2 regions of the Flavobacterium sp. MMLR14_040 genome follow, and region 1 is predicted to be linked to the other one. Evidence: riboswitches for the same ligand, from Rfam matches in the RefSeq annotation. Region 1 holds a riboswitch; the other holds the start of a gene.
The links. Region 1 has a riboswitch for cobalamin ahead of SD960_RS00375 (TonB-dependent receptor). Riboswitches for the same ligand answer to the same signal wherever they lie in the genome.

Region 1 (7,046 bases):
ACAAATTATTCTAACGAGTTAGAAGTTGTAAATCAATTATCTACTCAATCGGCAGTGGTAAATATGCCCGTAACAAAATTATTGAATGCACCGGGAAACGAAGCCTTAAAAGCTTTCTTTTTTACTCCCGTAAAAGACAAAACGGTTCTTAAAGGAAAAAAAATTGCTGTTCTTGTAGCAGACGGTTTTGAGGAAATTGAATTGACAGGTCCGGTTTGGTATTTTAAAGAATTGGGAGCAGAGGTAGAGATTGTTTCTCCAAAATTCAATCCGGCTCCTGAAAGATACGGACTTGCATTTCCTGAAATGTCAAAAACACATGTGATGGCTATTCAGTACTTACAGCCAGTAGGCTGGATAAAATTTGACCGCACGGCAGATCAAATCAAAGTAAGTGATTATGATGCTGTATTTATTCCCGGTGGAGCCTGGAATCCGGATAATCTTCGCTATGATAAAGATGTGATAAAATTTATTCAGGACTTTAATAAATCAGGAAAATTAATTGCAGCTATTTGTCACGCTCCGGTGGTTTTGGCTTCTGCCGATATTTTGAAAGGAAGAAAATTAACAGGCTACTGGAACATTCAATCTGACTTAAAAAATGCAGGCGGAATCGTTTTAGAAGAAACAGTTGTAACTGACGGAAACCTTATCACAAGCAGACATCCAATTGATGTAGCCGATTTTTCGAGAGCAGTTGAAAGCTGGTTGATTAAAAAATAATAAAAACAACCCTTTGTGGTAATTTATAAAAGCTTAATTAAACACATAGAAACATAGGTCACATCTGTAAAACAATACAAAAAGAAACTAGTTTCTAACACATAGCTATGTTTGTTGATACAAGTGAAACGCCTTTTTTAGCTAAAAATCTATGATTCTATGTGTTTAAAATGATTACAACCAACAAGTTAAATACAAATAAAATAATTTCAAGTTAAAATAGATTATGATAACAGATATATTTAAGCCGGCAAAGATTGGCTTTTTAGAATTAAAAAATCGTATTGCAATGGCACCAATGACCAGAGCAAGAAATGAAGACGGAATTCCAAACGAAAATAATGCGATATACTATCAACAGCGCGCCGGTGCAGGTTTAATTATTACAGAAGGAACTGCGATTTCTGATACCGCAAAAGGAGTGCTTTACATTCCCGGATTATATACAAAAGAGCAGGTTGAAGGCTGGAAAAAAGTAACAAAAGCCGTGCATGAAAAGGGAAGTACCATTTTTTCTCAATTGTGGCACGTGGGCAGGGTTTCCCACACTTCAAATCAACCAAATGGAATCGCTCCCGTTGGTCCGTCAGATATTCAGGCACAAAATACTTCGGCCTGGGGTTATAATGAAAATGGAGTAGAAGGATTTGTTCCGGCATCAAAACCAAAAGCACTTTCTGCTGCAGAAGTAAAAAATGTGGTTAAAGATTTTTCGGCTGCAGCCAAAAATGCAATAGAAGCCGGTTTTGACGGAGTAGAAATTCACGGCGCAAACGGCTATTTAGTAGAGCAATTTTTAAATCCTTTTGTAAACAATCGTACCGATGAATATGGCGGAAGCATAGAAAACCGTTCGAGATTTTTACTCGAAATTGCTGATGCTGTTATTGAAGCCGTTGGCAGCCAAAAAACAGGCATCAGATTAAACGCCTTACGGAGGTTTGGGAGATTTGCCACATTACGATGAAATTGAAGCGACGTATCACTATTTAGCGAAAGAACTAAAGAAAAGAAATATAGTGTATATTCATTTAATGGACCAATTATCAAAAGGAAGCCATGCTTTACCTGAAGGTTTTATAGAACGTTTTCGTTCCTGGTATGATGGCGTAATTATTCTTGCGGGAAACATGACCAGAGCCTTATCTGAAGAACTCATCAATGCGGGAACAATTGATATTGCCGGATTTGGCGAACCGTTTATCTCTAATCCGGATTTAGTAGAACGTTTGCACAACAATTGGGAATTAACGCAGCCCATTCGTGATTTGCATTACGGATTAGGCAACCATGGTTATACCGACTGGGAAGTCTACAAACATCCGGTAACGATTTAAATTCAATGTTATAAGCGGTAACAGAAATATCTCTGTTATCGTTTTATTTCAATTTAATTTTTTAAACTTAACATTCTGTATTACTTTTGATTAAGGCATCATGCTTTTTCTGAATCTTTAAGTGTATGGAATTACCAAAGATACCTTTCTATAAAAAATACAGTCTGATTTTTAAGGCAATTGCTGTTGGCGGAGCGTTAGGTTTGTTATACGCCCAATTTACTGATGCAGGTTTAGATTATGGATATTTACAATTGTTGCCGGGCACCATTATTGGTTGTCTGATTGGGTTTTTCATCATCACTTTCGAAAAGTCTTTTATCAATCTCAATAAATATTCTTTTATTGTATCGATGGTTTTAAAAGCGCTTATTTATAGCGTGATAATAGTAGTGTTTTTACTTTTTATTGTTGTTATATTCGAAGAAATGTTTGGTCATTTCTCTTATCAGAAAGCGATAAATAAATATGTAGAAGAACGTTTGGTTGGAGATTTTCTTTTTTCATTGGCAGCTTCCATATTACTGATTTTGTTTTTAGAAATAAGCAGTTTGCTTAGCAGTCGGTTTTTTTATAATTATTTTACCGGACGTTATCATCGCCCGATGCAGGAAGAACGAATTTTTATGTTTGTCGATGTCAAATCATCCACCACAATGGCAGAAGAGTTGGGAGATATTCTGTACAGCAAATTACTGCAGGATTTGTTCAATGATTTTACTGATGCCATTCTCGCTTCGCGTGCAGAGGTTTATCAATACGCCGGAGACGAAATTATTTTAACCTGGAAAACGGCAACAGGTATAAAAGATCAGCGGTGTTTGTATTGTTTTTATCTTCTTAAACAATCTATTGAAAAGAAGAATGAATATTATTTAAAAACCTATAATAGGATTCCGAAGTTTAAGGCTGGAATGCACATCGGAAATGCCGTAACAACCTGGGTAGGAAAAGTAAAAAAAGAAATTGTTTATCATGGAGATCTTCTTAATACAACGTCAAGAATTCAATGTAAATGCAATGATTTTAATCATGATTTTGTTATTTCTGAAGCCATAAAAGAAGTGTTGCCAAAAGATTTACCTGTAACTTATGCGCATCAGGGAGAAATACTTTTAAGAGGGAAAGCGCAACCAATGAAACTTTACACTGTTGATTTTAATATTGACGAAAATTAGTCTGCCTTAGTATTTTATTACAAATTATCATTTAAAAATTAAAATTATGAAAGCATTGGTTATTGGCGCAACAGGTTCAACAGGAGAATTTCTGGTTGATGAACTTTTGGCAGATAAAAATTACGAATTGGTTACCATTTTTGTAAGAAGAGCAACAGGAAAAAAACATCCAAAACTCGTTGAACAAATTATTGACTTCTCCAACATAGACAATTACAAGGATTTGATTGTGGGCGATGTCATTTTTTCTTGTTTAGGAACAACACTCAAAGCAGCAGGATCGAAGGAAAATCAAAAGAAAATCGATTTTGATATTCCTGCCACATTTGCAAAATCAGCCAGAGAAAATAACGTTTCCTCTTTTGTTTTGTTATCTGCTTACGGAGCTACTTCGAAGAGTAAAGTTTTTTATTCTAAAATAAAAGGAGAACTTGAAGACAGCATTGCAGAACTCAATTTTGAACAATATATTATTTTTAGGCCGGGACTGCTTTTAAGAGCAAATTCAGATCGTTTTGGAGAATATGCCATGGCAAAAATATTAAAAGCAGTTAATGCAATTGGCTTATTTAAAAAGTTCAAACCCCTGCCAACTGATTTGCTGGCAAAAAAATTAGCAAAATCACCAAAAGTGCTGCCTAAAGGCACTTCAATTATCGAACTTGATAAAATATTCAGTTTTGCCAATATGTAGGACAAAATGTAAATTAATACATTCATACTTATTTTTATAAAGATAATTATATCTTTGCGCCAGATTTTGGTCTATTTTTCTTAAAAAAAATAGTTAAAAGGGAATCAGGTGTAAATCCTGAACAGACCCGCTACTGTAAGTTCTATATAAGTCTTTAAACGACACCAATGCCATTGTTCGCCGCGGCGAATGAGAAGGCTGTTTTAAAGATGGAACAAGTCAGGAGACCTGCCACAATCACATAGTTTAAGACTTTCGTGGAATAAAGTTGAAGAACAATAAACAAACCTGTCATTTGTATGGCGGGATTCCTTGTTATTGCTTTTTTGATTATTACATCCAGAAGTTTATTTAATTAAATAAGTGATGTATAATACAAAAAAAATACTTTTATTCCTTGTTCTGTTATCTCCTGTTGTACTTCATTCTCAAGTATCAAACGATAGCTTGCGCGTTTTAAAAGAAGTAATATTAAAAGGAAAACCTTATCAGGAAGTTATTCCTGTACAAAGCCTTTCGGGAATATTGCTTGAAAATCTCGCCAGTCATAATGTTGCCGATGCACTTCGTTATTTTGCCGGAACCCAAATTAAAGATTATGGCGGTCTTGGCGGTCTAAAAACCGTTGACGTTCGCAACATGGGCACACATCATGTGGGTGTTTTTTACGATGGAATTCAATTAGGCAATGCCCAAAACGGAGTTACAGATCTGGGAAAATACTCTCTGGACGACATGGAATCCCTAACCATGTACAATGGTCAAAAAAGTGAAATATTTCAGTCGGCAAAAGACTTTGCGGCAGCTTCAACTATTTATTTAAGAACGAAACGACCTGTTTTTTCAGATGCAAAAAAAACAAATGTATTAGTACGTTTCAAAACAATGTCTATCAATTATTTTGATCCGTCTTTTAGATGGGAACAAAAATTGAGCGACAAAGTAAGCATGAGCGTAAGTTCTGAATACATAAAATCGAATGGGCAATATAAATTCAGATATAAAAGAAATAATCTCGACGGAACTTTAGCCTACGATACAACCACAACCCGACATAACAGTGATATAGAAGCACTAAGATTTGAATCCGGTCTTTACGGAAAAATAAAAAACGGTTCCTGGGATGCAAAAGTGTATTATTATGATTCTGAAAGAGGTGCTCCCGGCGCCATTGTCGAAAATAAGTTCTCAGACGGTTTCAGGCAATACGATAAGAATTTTTTCTCTCAGGGAACTTTTATAAAAGACTTTACCGATAAATATAAATTTCAGGCAAAGGCAAAATACGCCTACGATTATACCCATTATGTAGCCAGAGATACCACAAATGTGCTTGGTGAAACCGTAACCGAAGGAGCACAGTCAGACGATAGTTATTACCAGCAGGAATATTATTTCTCGGCGGTAAATATGTACAGCATTTTGCCAACCTGGGATATTTCGCTTTCTACAGATTTTCAATACAACAGATTAAATGCCACCAGAAAAGGAATTAAAACCTTGTTTTCGTATCCGGAACGTTATACAGCATTATTTTCTCTCGCAAGTTCTTACAGAGTCGGCGGGTTTAAAGTTTTAGGAAGCGTTGTTGGTACGCACGTACACGAGGAAGTACGCTACAATGCAAAAGCGCCCGATAAAACAGAATTTACTCCTGCATTATTTCTTGGATATACGCCATTCAAAGATTATGATTTCAATTTAAGAGCATTTGCAAAACGTATTTTCAGAATGCCCACTTTCAATGATTTATATTATACAATGGTTGGTTCAAGCACTTTAAGGCCTGAATATATGAACCAGTATGATGTTGGGTTTACTTATAATTTACCTCTTAGAGAAAGTTTTTTCGACAAATTTTCTATTCAGGTCGATGGATATTACACCAATACCAAAGACAAAATAATTGCCGCTCCAACCGGAAATTTGTTCCGATGGATGATGACCAATATGGGGCAGGTAAAAGGCCACGGAATAGAATCTGTTATTAATATGGGCATGCATATTAACAAATTGAACCTTGCTGCAAATCTAACTTATACGTATTCTGAAAGTCGCGATTATACCAAATTTGGAGGTTTGGAATTGTCTTCTTACGGCGATCAGATTCCGTACACACCCTGGCATAGCGGTTCGGGAATACTAAATGCCAATTATGAATCGTGGAATTTCAACTATAGTTTTATCTATGTTGGAAAAAGATATAATGGTAATGTAAACAATATTAGAATCAACGAAGTACAGCCTTGGTACACACATGATTTATCGGTACAAAAAGCATTTGCAATTCATAATTACAAATTAAAAGGAACGCTAGAACTCAATAATGCACTCAATCAACAATATGAAGTGATTTACAATTATCCAATGCCGGGTCGTACACTAAAATTTATAATCAGTATTGAGCTATGAAAAAGATAACCGCAAAATTAGTACTTCCTTTATTTATAGCCCTTGCTTTTGTTTCCTGTAGGGAAGAAGAAACCATTTTTCCATCTTCGGATGTAAGTGTTGCCGCACCAAGAAGCGATGGAAATATAGAAGGTTTCTATCTTTTAAACGAGGGAAATATGGGAATGAACAGGGCAAGTATAGATGTTTTTAATTATAGAACAGGAAACTATACAACCGATATTTATTCAGAACGAAACCCGACAGTTGTAAAAGAATTAGGCGATGTTGGAAACGATATTCAAATCTACGGCAACAAGGTTTATGCGGTAATAAATGTTTCTAATAAAGTAGAAGTCATAGACAAATGGACGGCAAAACGCATCAAAAAAATTGATATTCCAAATTGCCGTTACGTAACTTTTTATAAAGACAAAGCGTATGTAAGCTCTTATTCAGGTCCCGTAGCTATTGACCCTAATGCCGAAATTGGTTTTGTTGCCGAAATTGATACTACATCATTAGAAATAAAAAGAAAAGTTACAGTAGGATACCAGCCCGAACAAATGGTGGTGCATAATGGTAAACTTTATGTTGCCAATTCCGGAGGTTACCGAGTTCCTAATTACGACAGAACAGTTTCTGTAATTGATCTTGAAACTTTTACCGAAATAAAGAAAATTGACGTGGGTATTAATCTCTACGGCATGCAAATAGACA
Region 2 (7,046 bases), on a different contig from region 1:
GCCCGACCCTTGGGGAACGCCACAATAATTCATAACTCAAAACTTACAACTCATAATTAAAAAAATGATCTACTTAATTACCGGCGGCGAGCGATCAGGAAAAAGCACTTATGCGCAAAATCTGGCTTTGCAGCTTTCAGAATCTCCAATTTATGTAGCAACAGCCAGAAAATGGGATGTTGATTTTCAAAATAGAATCGATCGCCATCAACAAGAACGCGACGAACGCTGGACAAATATTGAAAAAGAAAAACATATCAGTGAAATTGATTTTTCGGGAAAAGTGGCGCTGATTGATTGCGTTACGCTTTGGCTCACGAATTTTTTTGTCGACACTAATTATGATGTAAATTTAAGTCTCGAAGAAGCCAAAAAAGAATTTCTTTCTATTGCCAGTCAGGAGAATACAGTATTTATTATTGTAACCAACGAAATTGGAATGGGCGTTCATGCGGAAACTCAAATTGGGAGAAAATTTACAGAACTGCAAGGCTGGATGAATCAGTTTTTGGCATCAAAAGCCGATGAGGTTATTTTGATGGTTTCCGGAATTCCGGTCAGGATTAAGGGGTTGTAATATCAATTACAATGTCAAAATTCAATATCAATTACAATATCAAAATTCAATTACAATGGCAAAATTCAATGGTAATTACAATATCAAATTTTAATAAATAATTACAAATTCCAAAAAGCTGTCTTAACTTTACATAACTTTCAATATTGACATTGAGTTTTGTAATTGTAATTGACATTGAGTTTTGTAGTTGAGTTTTGTAATTGTAATTGAAATTTATGAGCCATTTAGATGATATATTAAAATCCCGCCGCGATACCCGACATTTCACAACCGATGAAGTTCCTGACGAAGTAATCGAAAAAGCTTTACAGGCCGGACATTGGGCGCCTTCAGTTGGATTGACGGATGCTACGAGATATTTTATCATTAAATCGGCAGAAGTAAAAAGTGCAATTAAGGACTTATTTTTAGATTATAATAAAAAAGCCGAGGAACTCACCGATAATCCGGAACAAAAAGAACATTACAGATCGCTAAAACTGGAAGCTATTGAAGAAGCTCCGATCGGACTTATTATTGCGTATGACAGATCTGTTTTAAATCAGTTTACTATTGGAACTGTTGGCAGTAATGAGGCAGTAAAATTTAGTTCGGTTTGTGCGGCACAAAATATTTGGCTTTCGCTTACAGAGCAAGGTTATGGAATGGGCTGGGTTTCGATCCTGAATTATTATCAGTTTAAAAAAATCCTTGATTTACCTGAAAATATTGAACCTTTAGGTTATTTCTGCATTGGAAAACCAGCAACGAATTACAACAACCAACCGATGCTGCAACAGCTGCATTGGAAACAGAAATCGGAAGCTCCGGATTGTAAAGAAATTAAAAATGTGATTGAAAGTCCTGTTTTAGATTTTCAATTAAAAACACCAATTTCTGATATCAAAAATGACTTTGCTAAACTTCTACAGGAAAAAATAGATTCTAAAACCAAACCTGTCGGTTCTTTGGGAACGTTAGAAACTTTGGCTTTTCAAATGGCAACGGTTTTTGAAACCTTAAATCCTAAAATTACAAACCCAAACATTGTGGTTTTTGCCGCAGATCATGGAATCGCAAATCATGGCGTAAGCGCTTATCCGCAAGATGTGACCCGACAAATGGTTGGTAATTTTCTTGAAGGCGGCGCCGCAATCAATGTTTTTTGCAATCAAAATAATATTGAGTTAGCTATTGTAGATGCTGGCGTAAACTATGATTTTCCAACAAATGCTAATTTAATTAATGCTAAAATTGCAAAGGGAACGCAGTCGTTTCTGCACGCGCCGGCAATGGGTGAAACGGAATTACAATTGTGTTTTGAAAAAGGAAAAGCTATTGTTGATGATATTGCAAAAACAAATTCAAATTGCATTGGTTTTGGCGAAATGGGAATTGGAAATACCTCAACAGCTTCGGTTTTAATGAGTCTTTTAACTGGTTTTTCTATTGAAGAATGTGTGGGAAAAGGAACTGGAGTTGAGGCCGAAAAGTTACTTCAAAAACAAAATATACTTCAAAAAGCAATTGATAATTATTCCGGTCAAGCCGAATTAATGCAGCAGTTGGCTTATTTTGGCGGTTTTGAAATCATACAGATGGCAAGTGGAATGTTAACCGCTTTTGAAAATAAAATGATAATTTTGGTCGATGGTTTTATTTGCAGTGTGGCTTTTTTAATCGCTTCGAAAATAAATGTTGATATTCATAAAAATGCTGTTTTCTGCCATTGTTCTGACGAAAAAGCACATCAAAAATTACTTGATTATTTACATGCAAAGCCTATCTTAAATCTTAATTTACGTTTAGGCGAAGGAACAGGCTGTGCTATTGCTTTTCCTATTTTAAAATCAGCGGAAGCTTTTTTGAATGAAATGGCTAGTTTTGAGAGTGCGGGGGTTAGTAGGAAGTGATCAATAGTCTCGTTTGTCATTTACGAAGGAGAAATCACATCCAAAGAGAGACGCACTGTATGTGAGTTTCTAGTGTGATTTCTCCTCCGTCGAAATGACAAGATCACCTAAAATATATTTTATTAAAATTAAAAACAAATCTCTTCAATGAAAAAAGAACTAAACATCTTCTTTACCTGTTTAATGTTTTACACCCGAATTCCCTGCCCAAAAAACATCGATCATAATCCTGAATATTTAAATAAAGCTACTCGTTACTTTCCTTTTATCGGATGGATTGTTGGAAGCATTTCTTTTCTAACTTTCTATCTTTTTTCCTTTTTTCTATCAACAGAAACTGCTGTTATTTTTGCAATTATTGCTTCTATTTTAACGACGGGAGCTTTTCACGAAGATGGTTTTGCAGATGTTTGTGATGGTTTTGGCGGAGGCTGGACCAAAGAAAAAATCCTGATCATTATGAAAGACAGTGCTATTGGCGCTTATGGAGCAATTGGTCTGGTTTTGCTTTTTTTATTAAAATTCAAATTGCTTTCCGAAGGTATTTTGCTTTTTGCCATTGATAATTCCCATCTTCTTATTTTCTTTTTGTTTATTTCGGCGCATGCTTTGAGTCGGCTGGCTGCAATTTCGATCATTTTTACGCATGAATATTCGCGCGATGATGCTTCGAGTAAAAGTAAACCAATCGCCAATAATCATAGTTGGAAAGAAATTTTTGGTGCTTTCTTTTTCGGATTAATTCCTTTGTTGGCATTTGCTTTTTTTCAGTATAAAATTCTGTTTACGATAATTCCTGTTTTTCTAACCCGTTACTTTTTGGCTCGCTATTTCCAAAAATGGATTGATGGATATACGGGAGATTGTCTTGGCGCAACGCAACAGGTTTGCGAGGTTATTTATTATTTAAGTATTCTTTTTTTATGGAAGTTTATCTAGTTCGCCATACCGAAACTATTTGTGAAAAAGGAGTTTGTTACGGACAATCGGATGTTGCCATTGCTGAACCTTTTGATTTGGTTTTAGAAAACATCATTTCACAGTTACCTACTGAAGCCATTATATTTTCAAGTCCGTTAAAAAGATGTTCCATTTTAGCAAAACACATTCAAAAAAGAATAAAAACTATTTCTTATCAGGAAGACAACCGATTGATGGAAATGAATTTTGGCGATTGGGAAATGAAAAACTGGAATGACATTCTGCCCGAACAGCTGAATCCGTGGATGGAAGATTTTGTTAATATTCCGGCTTCAAACGGAGAATCTTTTGTTGAATTACATGAAAGAGTTGGTGAGTTTTTATCAGATCAAATTTCAGAAGAAATAAAACAGCCTATAATTATTATTTCACATGCGGGTGTCATTAGAAGTATTTTGTGTCATCATACTTTTTTACCCTTAAAAGATGCTTTTACTAATAAAGTTGCTTTTGGACAAGTAATAAAAATAGTACTTTAAAGGTCGTTTTGTTTAGAATTTGATATAAAAAGTGAAACAAATTTGAAAATTCGACGATTTTAACTTTATCTTTGCGCCAAATTAAGGTTGTGTTTAATTCAAACACATTAAAAGGGAATCAAGTATAAATCTTGAGCTGTTCCCGCAACTGTAAGCTTAGTTCTAAATGAATGCTTATTGTTAACTACAAACCACTGCTCGCAATAGCGGGTGGGAAGGTAAACAATAAGACGCAAGCCAGGAGACCTGCCTTTATAACAAATATCGAGCTCTCGGGAAAAAGAGTGTAGAAATTATGACTTTAAAAAAACGTTTTGCATTTTGTTTTCTATTGTTGTGCCAATTCATTTCGGCGCAAAATGACTCTATTACAAAACTTAAGGAAGTTATCGTTTCTGATGTCAATCTAAAAAAATACTCCAGCTCACAGTCGGTGCAGGTTTTAAATGATTCTGTTATCAATAAAAATCAGCCTTCTTTAACTTCACTTTTAAACTATAATACTGTTATTTATTTTAAAGAAAATGGTTTAGGAATGACTTCTGCTCCTTCTTTTAGAGGAACAACCGGAGCGCAAACTGCTGTTATCTGGAATGGTATAAATATAAATTCCCAGTTTTTAGGTCAGGCAGATTTTAATACTATCGGAACAAGAGATTTCAATTCTATAACTGTAAAAGCCGGAGGCGGAAGTGTTCTATACGGAAGCAGTGCCATTGGCGGAAGCATTCACCTTAATAATGATTTACGATTTAAAAATGAATTTTCAAATCAGGTGTTTTTTAGTTTAGGAAGTTATAATACTCTGAGCGCCAATTATCGTACTATAGTTGCATCAGATAAATATAGTCTTCAGATAAGCATTTCCAGAAACAGTTCTGATAATGATTTTAAATATCCGGGCAATACCGATCAGCGAAACACAAATGGCGAATACTATAATACCAGTATGAATACCACTTTTGGTTATAAAATTGATTCTAAAAACACTTTAAAGGCTTATAGCCAGTTTTACGATTCTGAACGTCATTTTTCTTTGACTTCTCCTAATGGTTCCAAAACCAAATATGGTGATTTTAATACCCGAAATTTATTAGAATGGGAAAGTCTTTTTAATCGTTTTACTTCAAAATTAAAAGTTGCGCATATAGGAGAATCCTATAAATATTATCCTAGTATTACTTCAGAATTATTCACTTATGGAAAAGTTGAAACTTCTCTTATAAAATATGATTTGGCGTTTGATGTAAACGATAAGATTAAATTAAATTCGATTGTCGATTATAATCGCAATAAAGGATATGGATCAAGTATCGATAATGTAAAAAGAGAAATAGGCTCCGCGAGTTTATTATTAAGTCATTCACTAAGTAACAAATGGGATTATAATGCGAGTATTCGTCAGGAAGTAACAGACAATTACGGAAATCCATTTCTTTTTTCGTTTGGAACACGTTATCAGTTTACTGACTTTTACCGCGTAAAAATAAATGCTTCAAAAAACTTCAGAATGCCTACTTATAATGATTTATTTTGGGAAGGAAGCGGCAATCCTGATTTAAAACCCGAAACTTCTTATCAGGCTGAAATTGGTAATGAATTTTTTACCAAAGATTTTTCAATATCAGTAACGGCTTATTACAATTCTATTAAAAATTTATTGCGTTGGGTCCCGTCACAAGGCGGCGGAGATATGTGGTCTCCTGAAAACACCGACAAAGTAAGGGCTTATGGTGCTGAAGTAATTTTAGAATGGAAACCAAAAATAGCAAACAATAATTTTACCATTAATGGAACGTACGCCTATACAGTTTCAGAAAGCGAACAATTGATTGGAGGTGAATTAATTTACAAGCAATTGATATACGTTCCTTACCATAAACTCACAGGGGCTGTCTCTTACAATTGGAAAAAATTCTCTTCTTATTTTCAGTATTTATATAACGGAGATGCCTACACAACGCCTTTTAATAATCCTGCAACTAAAGTTAAGGATTATAACGTTGGTAATATTGGTGTTGACTATGATTTTGGCAAAAAGAAGAGTTATAAACTTGGATTTCAAGTACTAAATATCTGGAATGAAAATTACCAGCCTGTTACAAGCAGACAAATGCCCGGAAGAAATTATTCTATATACATAAACCTTAATTTTTAAATACCATGAAAAGATTCAATAAACTATTTTTAAGTGTCCTAGTAAGCTCGGCATTTTTTGTGTCATGTAGCAATGATGATGACAATACTCAAGAGGCACGCGGTGATTATGATGGCGGATTATTTATTGTTAACGAAGGTAATTTTCAAACTCCAAACGGTGCTATTTCATACTTATCTGATGATTTACAAATAGAAAACGATGTGTTTTCATCAGTAAACCCGGGAAAAGTAACTGGAGATACTCCTATTTGTATTGTTTTTAATGGTGATTTGGCTTATATAGTTGTAAACGCATCAAACAAAATTGAAGTTGTTAACAGATATACTTTTAAAAGCATTACCACAATAACTACGAATCTAAACAATCCGAGATTCATTGCTTTTGCAAACGGAAAAGGATATATCACTAACTGGGGAGATCCGCTGGTTACTACAGATGATTATGTAGCAGTACTTGATCTTGCTACAAATACTATAAGTTCTTCATTAATTTCTGTAGTTGAAGGTCCTGAAAAAATCATTGAAAATGACGGGAAATTGTATGTAGCACACAAAGGCGGTTATGGACAAGGAAATTCATTAACAGTAATAAACTCTGCTAGTAATGCAGTTGTAACAAACTTTGTAGTTGGAGATGTTCCTAGTGCATTGGTAAAAGACAATGGAACATTATATGTTTTATGTGATGGAAGACCTTCTTATGCAGCACCAGAAACTGCTGGTGAAATTGTAAAAGTTAACCTGAGCAACAATACTATTGCATCAACACTTGCTTTCGCAGATTTAACACATCCTGGTTTTATGGATATTAATAACAATAAAATATATTATACTGTAGACAGTAATGTTTATACAACTTCGACAACTTCTACCACATTACCAACTGCTGAAATATTTAAAGCTGCAAAAGTTAGTACACTATATGGTTTTGCTGTAAAAAATGATAATATCTAC

Region 2: it holds a riboswitch for cobalamin, as region 1 does, so the genes downstream of both, SD960_RS02995 (TonB-dependent receptor plug domain-containing protein) here and SD960_RS00375 (TonB-dependent receptor) in region 1, are expected to answer to the same signal.

The regions. Positions count from the first base shown of each region.
Region 1 covers NZ_JAWVWO010000001.1:77,348-84,393, forward strand. Annotated here, with positions in the region: gene SD960_RS00350 (type 1 glutamine amidotransferase domain-containing protein) at 1-726, shown strand, start outside; gene SD960_RS00355 (alkene reductase) at 953-1,693, shown strand; gene SD960_RS00360 (hypothetical protein) at 1,668-2,063, shown strand; gene SD960_RS00365 (adenylate/guanylate cyclase domain-containing protein) at 2,189-3,241, shown strand; gene SD960_RS00370 (NAD(P)H-binding protein) at 3,288-3,935, shown strand; cobalamin riboswitch at 3,986-4,186, shown strand; gene SD960_RS00375 (TonB-dependent receptor) at 4,302-6,347, shown strand; gene SD960_RS00380 (DUF5074 domain-containing protein) at 6,344-7,046, shown strand, end outside.
Region 2 covers NZ_JAWVWO010000002.1:65,285-72,330, forward strand. Annotated here, with positions in the region: gene cobU (bifunctional adenosylcobinamide kinase/adenosylcobinamide-phosphate guanylyltransferase) at 65-577, shown strand; gene cobT (nicotinate-nucleotide--dimethylbenzimidazole phosphoribosyltransferase) at 796-2,472, shown strand; gene SD960_RS02985 (adenosylcobinamide-GDP ribazoletransferase) at 2,620-3,411, shown strand; gene cobC (alpha-ribazole phosphatase family protein) at 3,396-3,932, shown strand; cobalamin riboswitch at 4,000-4,201, shown strand; gene SD960_RS02995 (TonB-dependent receptor plug domain-containing protein) at 4,228-6,090, shown strand; gene SD960_RS03000 (YncE family protein) at 6,096-7,046, shown strand, end outside.